2 linked regions of the Saccharophagus degradans 2-40 genome follow. Each later gene encodes a partner of the first gene's protein in a complex. Links are inferred from orthologs where the notes say so. Each region holds a gene or a part of one and is shown on either strand. Other genes may lie near its edges.

Region 1 (7,757 bases):
TCACCCGACTCTAAATCGTCAGAATAATAGACGGCCAATGTTGGTGGCTTATCATCGGCACTGCGCGCCTCTTGACGCACACCCAAGTACCAGCGCTTTGTTTGTTTATCTTGATCAATAAATAAAATAGTACCGTTAACAAGGTTACCTGTATCTATTTCTATAAATTCAAATTCTTTGTTTATTTTGAATAGTTTTGCGCTCTCGGCACCAACAATAAATCGCACATTGTCATCTGGGTGAAGTGCTATAGAGCGAATAGGCAAAAAGTCTGGTGCTTGTACAACTGTTTTCCAAAAGCCCTTTGGTGTTCTAACATGCATGGTGCCCATGCGGCTCGCACCAGCAACATAACCGGCCTCTAAATCGGTTATCGCGTTCATGCCTATCGGATAAATCGTTGCAAAGCCCTCGGCGATATCAATGTCTTTGCGCGGCTCTAGCCAACCGGAATCCACTGTGTAGGTTTCTATGGCTGTCCACTCTGGCAAGTATTTTTTAATAAGCTCTGCGTTATCTAAATACTGCTTGCTTCGCCCAATACCAGCATTAAGGTTTATAGCTGTAAGCACTACGCGCCCTAAATCGGATATTTGATTTGGCTTTACTACAATATTGCCAACGATAGAGGTATTAAAATTTCTTAGCGAGTACGACACAGTACCCGGCGCACCCACAGGTGCTTGCAGTGCGACTAACTTATATTCCCCCGCTGGTAGGTTACCCGCAAGAAAACTAGTATCGCGATTAATGTTTTTAATGTCGTTCAAATAGTATTGCGTGGGGGTAGCTTTTTTAGCACCGCTTGCATAATTAGGCGGTAATACCTGCTCTAACGTTATTTTGCTTACATAATTTAGCTGAGCAGAATTAGACGTTATGGATACAACAACGGCGCCCTCACCGGGCTTAAAGGGGTGCTTTACGGGGTTATTGGTTTCTGTTGGCAGTACAACTGCACAGGCTTGGGTTAGCACAATTAGGGTAACGACTAGCAATCGTTTTAATATTATAGTTTTCATTGTCATCTCTCATATTATTATAATTAAACTGTGAGCTTTGCTATTCGCTCGCAGCCTTCACACTTCACCTCTTTTCAAAATAAGCTTCCTCGCTAATTTCGTGGTATTTACGCACCTTGGTTAAATAGTCGCTATAGGATGCATATACCTTTGCGAATTGTTTATCATCCGCGGCCAACTCAGCAAACACCTCTTCAGACAGTGTTTTTAAACTGGCAATTACGTCATCGGGGTAGGGCCGTACATCTACATTATGTTTTTCTACTAGCTCTGCCAACGCGGCATTGTTGCGCGCTGTGTATTCGTCGAGCATATCTTGGTTTACCGCGCGGGCGGCAACCTCTATTATTTTTTGTAAATCTTCAGGCAGGCTGTTGTAGGCGTCTTTGTTAACTATAATTTCTAATGTGGGGCCAGGTTCGTGCCAGCCTGGGTAGTAGTAGTATTTTGCAATTTGATGAAAACCAAATGCGAGATCGTTGTAGGGGCCAACCCATTCGGTTGCGTCTATTACACCCGATTGCAGCGAAGTATACAGCTCACCGCCAGGGATATTCACTGCCGTACCGCCAGCGCGGCTAAACACTTCGCCGCCCAACCCAGGGATGCGCATTTTTAAACCCTGTAAATCGTTTATAGAGTTTATTTCTTTATTAAACCAGCCGCCCATTTGCACACCGGTATTACCCGCCGCAAAAGGAATTAAATTAAACGGTGCATAGGTTTCGCGCCACAATTCTAAACCGCCACCGTAGTGCAGCCAGCCGTTTAGCTCTTGCGCGTTCATACCAAAAGGAACAGAAGTAAAAAAGACAGCGGCGGGGATTTTACCTTTCCAATAGTAGGCAGCACTGTGCCCCATTTGCACACTACCCGAAGACACAGCCCCAAACACGCCCAGCGCCGGTACAATTTCGTTAGCGCCATGCACGCTCACCGTTAAACGACCGTTACTCATGGTGTTAACCATTTTGGCAAAATTTTCTGGCGCCAAGCCCAAGCCGGGGAAATTTTTAGGCCAAGTGGTTACCATTTTCCATTCGTAGTGCTGCTGTTGCACCACATCACCCACCAACTGCTGCTTATGGGGCGCCTTGCACTTTTGCACTACCAAGGCAGTAGCCAATACTCCAATTATAGCAACCGCCGCAAGCAATGCCGCGGGCAACCAAGCCGGTGAATATCTCGTTTCCATTTCCATTCTCTTTAATTATTTTTTTACTTTTTTGAGTTTGCAATTAGCCACTCAACGTTAGCGATTAAATAGCTTCCAGCTTCGCATACTGTAGCACCAACCATTTGGTGCCTTCGGTACTAAAGTTTACCTGCACTCGCGCGCTGGGACCCTGACCCTCAAACTGCAAGATTACTCCGTCGCCAAATATTGGGTGGTACACACTTTGGCCTAGGCTAAAACCTTCTGTAGAGGTTGTGCCGGTTAACAATGGGGATGTGGAGTAACTACTGGGGCGTGTAACGGTAGTGTTAATACGCACTTCTTCAACAAGCTGCTTAGGAATTTCCCTTACAAAACGCGATATAGCATTAAAATTTTCGTTGCCATACATGCGGCGGCTTTCTGCATAGGTAAGCACCAGCTTTTTCATAGCGCGGGTAATGCCTACATAAGCCAGTCGACGCTCCTCTTCTAAGCCACCGGCATCTTCCATACTCATTTTATGGGGGAAGAGGTTTTCTTCCATGCCCACCAAGAAGACCAGCGGGAATTCCAAACCCTTTGCGCTGTGCAGAGTCATCATTTGCACCGCATCTTCGTACTCATCGGCTTGTTGATCGCCGGCATCTAGCGCAGCGCGATCTAAAAATTCTGCCAGCGGAGATATCTCGTCGTCTTCGGCATTAAATGCGCCGCAGGCCACAACTAATTCGTTCAAGTTTTCTAGTCGCGCCTGACCGCGCTCACCTTTTTCTTTTGCGTGAAAATCTTTTAAGCCAGATTCATTAATAATAATATCCATTTGATCTGGCAAGCGCGCCGCAGCAATACTGGCTTCTAACAGCTTTAACAATTCGTCGAACGCTTTTAATGCATTTGTTGCGCGAGCGGTAAATACACCATTGCGAATAGCGCCCAACATGGCTTCGTACATGCTAAAGCCTTGCTCGCGCGCCATTAGGCGAAGAGTATCCACCGTTTTGCTGCCTATACCGCGCGTTGGCGTGTTAATAACCCGCTCAAAGGCGGCATCGTCTTGGCGGTTTAAAATGAGTCGACCATAGGCCAGGGCATTTTTAATTTCTAGGCGCTCGTAGAATCGCTGACCACCGTATATGCGGTACGCCATGCCTTCGCGAATAAACGCTTCTTCTAGCACCCGCGATTGAGCATTCGAGCGATACAGCACAGCAACGTCTTCGCGAGCGCCGCCATCTTTCACCCATTCAGAAATGCGCTCGACGATATAACGCGCTTCATCTTGCTCATTAAATGCAGAATATAAATCGATAAGCTCGCCATCGGCGCCCGATGTCCACAGTTTTTTACCCAGTCGCTGCGAGTTATTGGTAATAACCGCGTTGGCGGCTTCCAATATGGTGCCCGTAGAACGGTAGTTTTGCTCTAAGCGAATGGTGTTTACGTTTTTAAAATCTACTTCAAACTGCTGAATATTTTCTATTTTGGCACCGCGCCAACCGTAAATAGATTGGTCGTCGTCACCTACCGCCGTAATACAGCCCTCTGGCCCTGCCAGCACCCGCAACCAGGCATACTGTACCGAGTTGGTATCTTGAAATTCGTCCACCAGCAAGGCGCGAAAACGGTTTTGGTAGTGTTTAAGCAACGTGGGATTTTTTAACCACAACTCGTGGGATCGCAATAGCAGCTCGGCGAAATCCACCACACCAGCACGCGCGCAGGCTTCTTCGTAGGCGGCGTATACCTGCTTCATGGTGGCAAGGAACGGGTCGTGCCCCTCTTGAATATATTGCGGCCGAATACCTTCGTCTTTTTGACCGTTAATAAACCACTGGGCTTGCTTGAACGGGAAGCGACTGTCGTCAATTTGCAGCTCTTGATAAACGCGCTTAACTACGCGCAGTTGATCGTCGCTATCCAATATTTGGAAGTTTTGTGGCAAACCGGCTTCTTGCCAGTGGGCCTTTAATAAGCGGTGAGCAATACCGTGGAAGGTACCTACCCACATACTGCGCACGCCACTAGGGCCTAAGCGCTCACCCATAATCTCATCTAGGCGCGAACGCATTTCGCGCGCGGCCTTATTGGTAAAGGTTACCGCCATAATCTGGTGGGGCGAAAGGCCTTCCACCTGAATATGCCAGGCGATACGGTGCACCAGCACTCGCGTTTTACCGCTGCCAGCCCCCGCAAGCACAAGAATATTACCCAGCGGGGCGGATACCGCTTCGCGCTGGGGCTCATTTAAACCGTCAAGTAAGTAAGATACGTCCATGGCCGGCATTGTACCTTATTCGCCCAAGCTGGCGAGAGGAAACATGTATAAATAGACAGCAATTTCAATTAATCCCTACTAATCTCAGCCCAAGATTGGGGCAATACAGCTTAGGCACCCACTTTCCACTCACCGAATAAAGTTAAAATTGCGGCTTTCGGGCTTTATTTAACTTGAAGAGATAGCTAGGATGGGCCACCCAACTTTAGGTTTACGCGCTGGAACAGGCTCCATTTAATACCGTTATGCTAAAACGCCTTACCTACATACTGCTCGCCCTGTTTGCCCTGCAAACAACAATGGCTATGGCAGACGCCCATCAGTGGCACCAGCTAGGTAACGCGCTAGAGGCCGACAAGCACCTTAGTGATAATTCTCTACACACCGTAAACCTTAAAGGCGCCAGCCAAGCTAGCGACTCTGGTACATCGGACTGTCACAACTGCGATCATCACTGCTGCCACGGCGCTCACGGCACGCCCTTTGTTGGTCGCGAGCTAGTATTAGTTATAAGCTCACCCACAATACAAATTCCGCAGCACGCTACTGCCGCCCCCATTAATCGCAGCACCAGCCTTTACCGCCCTCCCATTCTTTAGTTTTCGCACCCCAAAACCGCCTTTTAATTGGCGCGTACGCAATTAGCGCTACAAATAACGCTACAAACTTTTGTTAAAACTAAACTGCAGGATAACTCCATGCACTTAATACGCTATTTATTGGTGTTTGCCGCCACCTTGTGCGCGGTAACTTTTGGCACCGCACACGCTCAAACGCTAACCTTGCCTCAGGCAATAGAAAAAACGCTTAGCCACAACCCGCAGCTGCGCGGCTTTGAATTTAAACATAAGGCGCTAACCGCGCAGCGTAAGCAAGCACAACTAAAACCACAATTTACTTTGGCGCTAGAAGCCGAGAATTTTGCCGGCAGCGGCGAAATTGCCGGTACGGATTCGGCAGAGATTACATTGGCGCTGTCATCGGCAATTGAACTTGGCGACAAGCAAAACGCCCGCATTACCGTTGTCGATGCGCAACAACAATTAGCCTTAGCGCAACAACAAATTGAAACCCTAGACGTACTTGGCAATCTTTCGCGCGATTTTATAAATGCACTGGCACTTCAAGAACAAGTAAGCCTTGCAAACTATTCTGTACAACTCGCACAAACAACTCTCACTAGTGTAACCAAGCGTGCAGAATTGGGCGCTGCACCAGAAGCCGATGTACTGCGTGCAAAAGCGGCGCTTAGCCAAACTAAGCTGCAAGCGCAAACACTGAAAACCGAATTAACAATACGCTTTACTCAACTCGCTAAAAACTGGGGCGAACCTGCAGCTAGCTTTAACAGAGTACAAGGTGAACTCTATACCTTTGCACCCGCGCAAACCTGGCAAAACTTGCTTGCTAGTATTGAGCAAGGCCCCGCAATTGCGCAGCTAACCAGCGAGCAGCGTATTGCCAAGGCCCAGTATCAATTAATAAGTAGCCAAGCGAGTAGTGACATCGAATGGCAGCTAGGCGTTCGGTCTTTTGCATCAACCGGCGACACGGGTTTAGTCGCCGCGGTGAGCATGCCGCTTGGCAGTAGCAAGCGAAATCGTCATTCAATGAATGCCCAGCAAGCCAAACAAGATGAGCTTGTCTATCAACAACAACATCAAAAACTGCAACTGCAGGAAGTGTTATTTAAAGCCTACCACCTGCGCAACAACGCAATTAACGCTGCACATACACTACAACAAAACATACTGCCCAACTTGCAACAGGCGCTGGCGCTTACTCAGCAAGCCTACGAGAGTGGACGCTACAGTTACCGCGATTGGTTAGCCGCACAGCAGGATTTACTTGAAGCAAATCACCAACTCATTCAAACCGCCGCAGATGCACACAATCAACAAACAATGATTGAACAGCTAACTGGGCAAGCGCTGCCAAAGCACTAAATAATTACGGATTAACAACTATGAAAAACTACAACAAGACGTTTTTAATACTTTCTATGCACGCATTGCTCTATACCGGTATTACAAATACTGCCCATGCCGAGCAAGCAGGCCACAACCACCAAACAGAAGACGTAAAACATCATTCTCACCATGAGCACGAACACGAATCGTTAGAGCAATATTATTCGCAACAACATAACGATAAACACGACCACGCCGATACTCACGAGCACGCACACAAGCAAGATTCACATAACGAGCACGATGATCATAAAGATCACGAAGATGAGCATCATCACGACGACGAACACCACCACGATGAAAGCTCTACTATTCCCGCCGCACTAGCAAAACAGGTAGGCATTAAAACCAGCAGCGCAGGGCCTGTAACTTTACACCACCAAACCATCAGCTACGGCACGTTAACAACCGCACCGGAGCAACTTAGCCATGTACGCGCTAGGTTTGCCGGCGTAATTTATTCGGTTAAAGCCAATATTGGCGATTATGTACAACAAGGGGATGTGCTTGCTGAAATAGAATCGAACGAAAGCCTTAAACGTTATGCCATACTCGCCCCCATCAGCGGAACGATTATTCAACGCCACGCGAACGCAGGCGAAATGACAGGTGAACAAGAGCTATTTTCTATTGCACGGTACGACACACTGTGGGCAGAACTAAAAGTATTCCCCGCGCAAAAACAAAAAATTAAAGCAGGGCAAGAAGTGCATATTGTTTTAGCAAACACCACCATTGCAGCCACTATTAACCACTTGGTACCGGCAGGTGATAATAAACCCTATGTATTAGCGCGCGCAGAAGTAAGTAACACCCATGGCGACTTATCGCCCGGCGTGCTAGTAGAAGGCCGCATAACCACAGAAACACACACGGTGAACTTAGCCGTAGCCAATGAAGCCATTCAAACCCTGCCGGACGGCACCGGCGTATTTGTGCAGCAAGGCGATAGTTACACCTTTAAACCTCTACAACTTGGCAAAACCGATGGCCGCTTCACCGAAGTGCTAGCCGGTTTGCACGCAGACGAACATTACGTTTCGCAAAACAGTTTTTTGATAAAAGCCGATATTTTAAAAGCCGGCGCCGAGCACGTTCACTAACCCTATTGCGATAAGTAGAGATGAGCCCATTATGATTGATGCCATTTTACGCCTCGCTATAGAGCGGCGAGTGCTTATATTAAGTTTTATTATTGTAATTGTTAGCGCCGGCTTATGGAGCTACCAAAAATTGCCTATCGATGCCGTACCCGATATAACCAATGTGCAGGTTCAAATAAATACCGAAGCGCTTGGGTACTCCCCAATTGAAACCGAGCAGCGTATTAC
Region 2 (3,656 bases), 2.5 Mb from region 1 along the record:
CGAGCAGATTGCTTTGATTGGTTAAATAAATGTCGCGAAGGGTTCGACCTAATAATGTTAGACCCCCCTACATTTTCTAACTCGAAAAAAATGAGTGATGTGCTCGATATTCAAAAAGATCAAGTGCGTTTAATTTCGCGTTGTATGGATATTTTAAACCCCGGTGGTACCTTGTATTTTTCTACCAACTTTAGGCAGTTTAAACTAGATGAACAAATAAGCACGCGTTACGTGGTAGAAAACATTTCGGCTGCAACCATCGATGAAGACTTTAAGGGCAACCCTAAAATCCATTACTGCTGGAAAATACAACATTAGCGATTTATAGCTGCTAATCGCTAGCGACTAACTGCCAGTTGGAACTAGCTGGCGATCAGCGCTTAGCTATTCGAACTTAGTTATTAGCCGTTGATATTTAGTAATTAAAAAACTGAAAAAATATGTCAAAACTTTTTAAAGTTAAAAGTAAGTACACTCCCGCAGGCGATCAGCCCACAGCGATTGAGGGCTTGGTTAAAGGTATAGAAGCGGGGCTAGCGCACCAAACATTACTTGGTGTAACAGGCTCAGGTAAAACTTTTACTATTGCCAATGTTATAGAGCGCATAGATAGGCCCACGCTTGTTATGGCGCACAACAAAACCTTGGCGGCACAGTTATACGGGGAGTTTAAAGACTTCTTCCCAGATAATGCTGTTGAATATTTTGTATCTTATTACGACTACTACCAGCCAGAGGCTTATGTTCCGTCTTCGGATACATTTATCGATAAAGATGCCTCGGTTAACGATCATATAGAACAAATGCGCTTATCGGCTACCAAAGCCTTAATGGAGCGTAAAGATGCCATTGTAGTGGCCACTGTGTCTGCCATTTACGGTTTGGGCGACCCAGAATCGTATTTGAAAATGATTTTGCATTTAAATCGTGGCGATACCATTGATCAGCGCCAAATTTTGCGTCGGTTAGCCGAAATGCAATACACCCGCAATGATATCGACTTTCAGCGCGGTACGTATCGTGTGCGCGGTGATGTAATTGATATTTTTCCCGCAGATTCAGAGCTAGAAGCGTTAAGAGTAGAGCTGTTCGATGAAGAAGTGGATAACCTTTCTATATTCGACCCCCTTACCGGTGAAGTTTTCCGCAAGGTGCCGCGTTTTACGGTATACCCCAAAAGCCATTACGTGACGCCGCGCAATAAAATTATCGACGCTATTGATGAAATAAAAGAAGAGTTAGCCGAGCGCTTACAGCAGTTGCGCGAAAACGATAAATTGGTGGAGGCGCAGCGCTTAGAGCAGCGTACCCGCTACGATTTAGAAATGATGCAAGAACTGGGTTACTGCAATGGCATAGAAAACTATTCCCGTTATTTGTCGGGTCGTGACTCTGGTGAGCCGCCACCCACTTTATTCGATTACCTACCTGCAGAAGCCTTATTGGTAATTGATGAATCTCACGTAACCGTGCCGCAAATTGGCGCCATGTACAAAGGCGACCGCTCGCGTAAAGAAACCTTGGTGGAATATGGGTTTAGATTGCCCTCGGCGCTAGATAACCGCCCAATGCGTTTTGATGAGTGGGAAGCGCGTGCACCACAAATGATTTTTGTGTCGGCCACACCCGGCAAGTACGAAGCAGAGCATCAAGGCCAAGTGGTGGAGCAGGTTGTACGACCAACAGGCTTGTTAGACCCCATCATCGAAGTGCGCCCCGCTACTAGTCAGGTGGATGACGCCATGTCTGAAATCACCAAGCGTGTAGCGTTGGAAGAGCGGGTATTAATTACCGTGCTTACCAAACGTATGGCAGAAGATTTAACTGATTACCTGCAGGAGCACGGTGTTCGTGTGCGCTACTTGCATTCAGATATCGACACCGTAGAACGGGTAGAAATTATCCGCGATTTACGTATTGGCGAATTTGATGTGCTGGTAGGTATCAACCTTTTGCGAGAAGGTTTAGATATGCCCGAAGTGTCTTTAGTGGCTATTTTTGACGCTGATAAAGAGGGTTTCCTTCGCTCCGATCGTTCACTTATTCAAACCATTGGTCGCGCTGCACGTAACGTAAACGGCAAGGCGATACTTTACGCCGAACGCATAACGGACTCTATGCGCAGAGCTATAGATGAAACCGAGCGTCGCCGCCAAAAACAAATAGACCACAACGAAAAGCATGGCATAACGCCAATAGGCATAACTAAAAGTATTGCCGATATTATGGAAGGGGCGAGGGCGCCAGGTTCGAAAAGTAGTAGCCGCAAGCGCGTAGCCGATAAAACGAAAGATTACGAAGTGGATATGAACAGCAGCAAAGATATTTGGAAAACAATCCAAGTAATGGAGAAAGATATGTTCCAGGCAGCCAAAGATTTAGAGTTCGAAAAAGCTGCCCAACTGCGCGATAAAATCAATTCACTTAAAGCAAAAATATAAGCCACACCAAAAACCAACTAGGGCTTAATGGATGTAGCCCTAGTTGCAGTCAGTTTATACCACCTATAGCGCCGCTCGTTTATGAGCACTTCTAGAAAGCGGAGGCAAAAAAGTGGTTAGCCCCCAGTATTGCAAAGTGCCTGTTACCACAAAGGTTGTAAAAATATCCGCAAAAGAGTGGTATTGCTGGTACACCATAAGGGCAAAATAACAGGCGCTGATTACCGCAACAGCTAATGCGGCTATCACCTCCCACTTCGATTTCACGCCTTTTACAAGGTTAATGTGCCGCGCCGTAAACAAAAGGGCGGTAATCAATATTGTTAACCCACCTGCAACCGCCGTGTGAGTGCTGTAATCCATCTGCCATTTTGGCCAAATGTTTAATGTTTTATCCAATGCCATACCGCCGTAGCTTACAAAAGCCACCCACAGCACGCTTGCCACTGTTCGCCATACGCAGGCCAGTGCCCACCTTTGCTGCCACCACAAGCGGGCAACGCATGCTAGGGCCAATATAAGCAGCAACGGTGTGTAGGCGTCTGCTATGGCATCTAACTGGTGGTAATAGGGGTTGGGTAGAGTTTCATTCATTTACTTATATTTCTCGCAGCTTCTTGTATACTAGTGGTCTAAATGACTGTATGGTTTTAGTGCGACTGTATGCTTGCAGTGCAACATACAGCGTTTATGGGCCTAAGAATAACAAAAGCTATGGGTCTAAACTATTGCAACCTCTACAACATTATTAACTTCAAGCGCTATTAGCGTTTTTGCTGAGGGTAATCGAATTTTATGCTGCGAGTTCACGTGTTCATTAAAACCACCTATCTTTTAAAGCGGTTTGCTATGTGCTGGCTAATCGCGCTTAGTTTGCTAACCAGTAATGCTGTATTAGCGCTAGGGGATGCAGGTTATATAAGTTTTAAAGCGAATGGCGGTGTGCGGTTAGCAGACGAGGAGCACCTGGCAAGCTTACTTGTAGATACCAACGATTATAAGGGGCTACAAAGGGCAGCGGCAGACTTGCAAACAGATATGCAGCGCGTAACCGGTAAGCTACCTACGTTGCACTCGCAGCTTAAAGATGCCGGTAGGCACGCTGTGATCATTGGGTCTGTAGGGCGCAGTGGGTTAATACAATTGCTTGTAGAGCAGAATAAATTGAATGTGGCAGACATAGAAGGGCAGTGGGAAGCCTACAAACTAGTGGTG

What was found. The genes of interacting proteins can lie anywhere in the genome.
Region 2: the proteins of uvrD (region 1) and uvrB are in contact, whole or in part, in a crystal structure (PDB 7EGT), measured with the Thermus thermophilus proteins. The link is inferred for Saccharophagus degradans 2-40 from one-to-one orthologs. Residues at the interface, in WP_096412145.1 of Thermus thermophilus: His654, Arg656, Phe657, Gln666, Asp668, Glu669, Lys680, Arg681, Leu682, Ser683, Lys685, Tyr686, Ala687; in WP_096411307.1 of Thermus thermophilus: Glu23, Leu25, Arg26, Asp27, Gly28, Glu29, Arg30, Phe31, Arg55, Glu326, Asp327, Phe328, Glu379, Ser382, Gln383, His398, Gly400, Arg401.

What each region holds. Positions count from the first base shown.
Region 1 is NC_007912.1:4,760,853-4,768,609, forward strand. The notes cover bases 1,870-4,777. They hold uvrD (DNA helicase II), read right to left. Parts: upstream 4,457-4,777; coding sequence 2,282-4,456; downstream 1,870-2,281. Other genes in these bases: SDE_RS19655 (TRAP transporter substrate-binding protein), read right to left, coding at 1,870-2,223; SDE_RS21645 (hypothetical protein), read left to right, coding at 4,702-4,777. In the rest of the region: SDE_RS19650 (hypothetical protein), read right to left, coding at 1-1,022; more of SDE_RS19655, read right to left, coding at 1,087-1,869; more of SDE_RS21645, read left to right, coding at 4,778-5,055; SDE_RS19670 (TolC family protein), read left to right, coding at 5,155-6,402; SDE_RS19675 (efflux RND transporter periplasmic adaptor subunit), read left to right, coding at 6,423-7,529; SDE_RS19680 (efflux RND transporter permease subunit), read left to right, coding at 7,561-7,757. UniProt on the Escherichia coli protein: A helicase with DNA-dependent ATPase activity. Unwinds DNA duplexes with 3'-5' polarity. Translocates on single-stranded DNA with 3'-5' polarity. Initiates unwinding more efficiently from a nicked substrate than double-stranded DNA.
Region 2 is NC_007912.1:2,237,239-2,240,894, forward strand. Bases 1-2,940 are described here. They hold uvrB (excinuclease ABC subunit UvrB), read left to right. Parts: upstream 1-440; coding sequence 441-2,441; downstream 2,442-2,940. Other genes in these bases: rlmKL (bifunctional 23S rRNA (guanine(2069)-N(7))-methyltransferase RlmK/23S rRNA (guanine(2445)-N(2))-methyltransferase RlmL), read left to right, coding at 1-318; SDE_RS09180 (hypothetical protein), read right to left, coding at 2,505-2,940. In the rest of the region: more of SDE_RS09180, read right to left, coding at 2,941-3,035; SDE_RS09185 (glycosyl hydrolase 115 family protein), read left to right, coding at 3,291-3,656. UniProt on the Escherichia coli protein: The UvrABC repair system catalyzes the recognition and processing of DNA lesions. A damage recognition complex composed of 2 UvrA and 2 UvrB subunits scans DNA for abnormalities.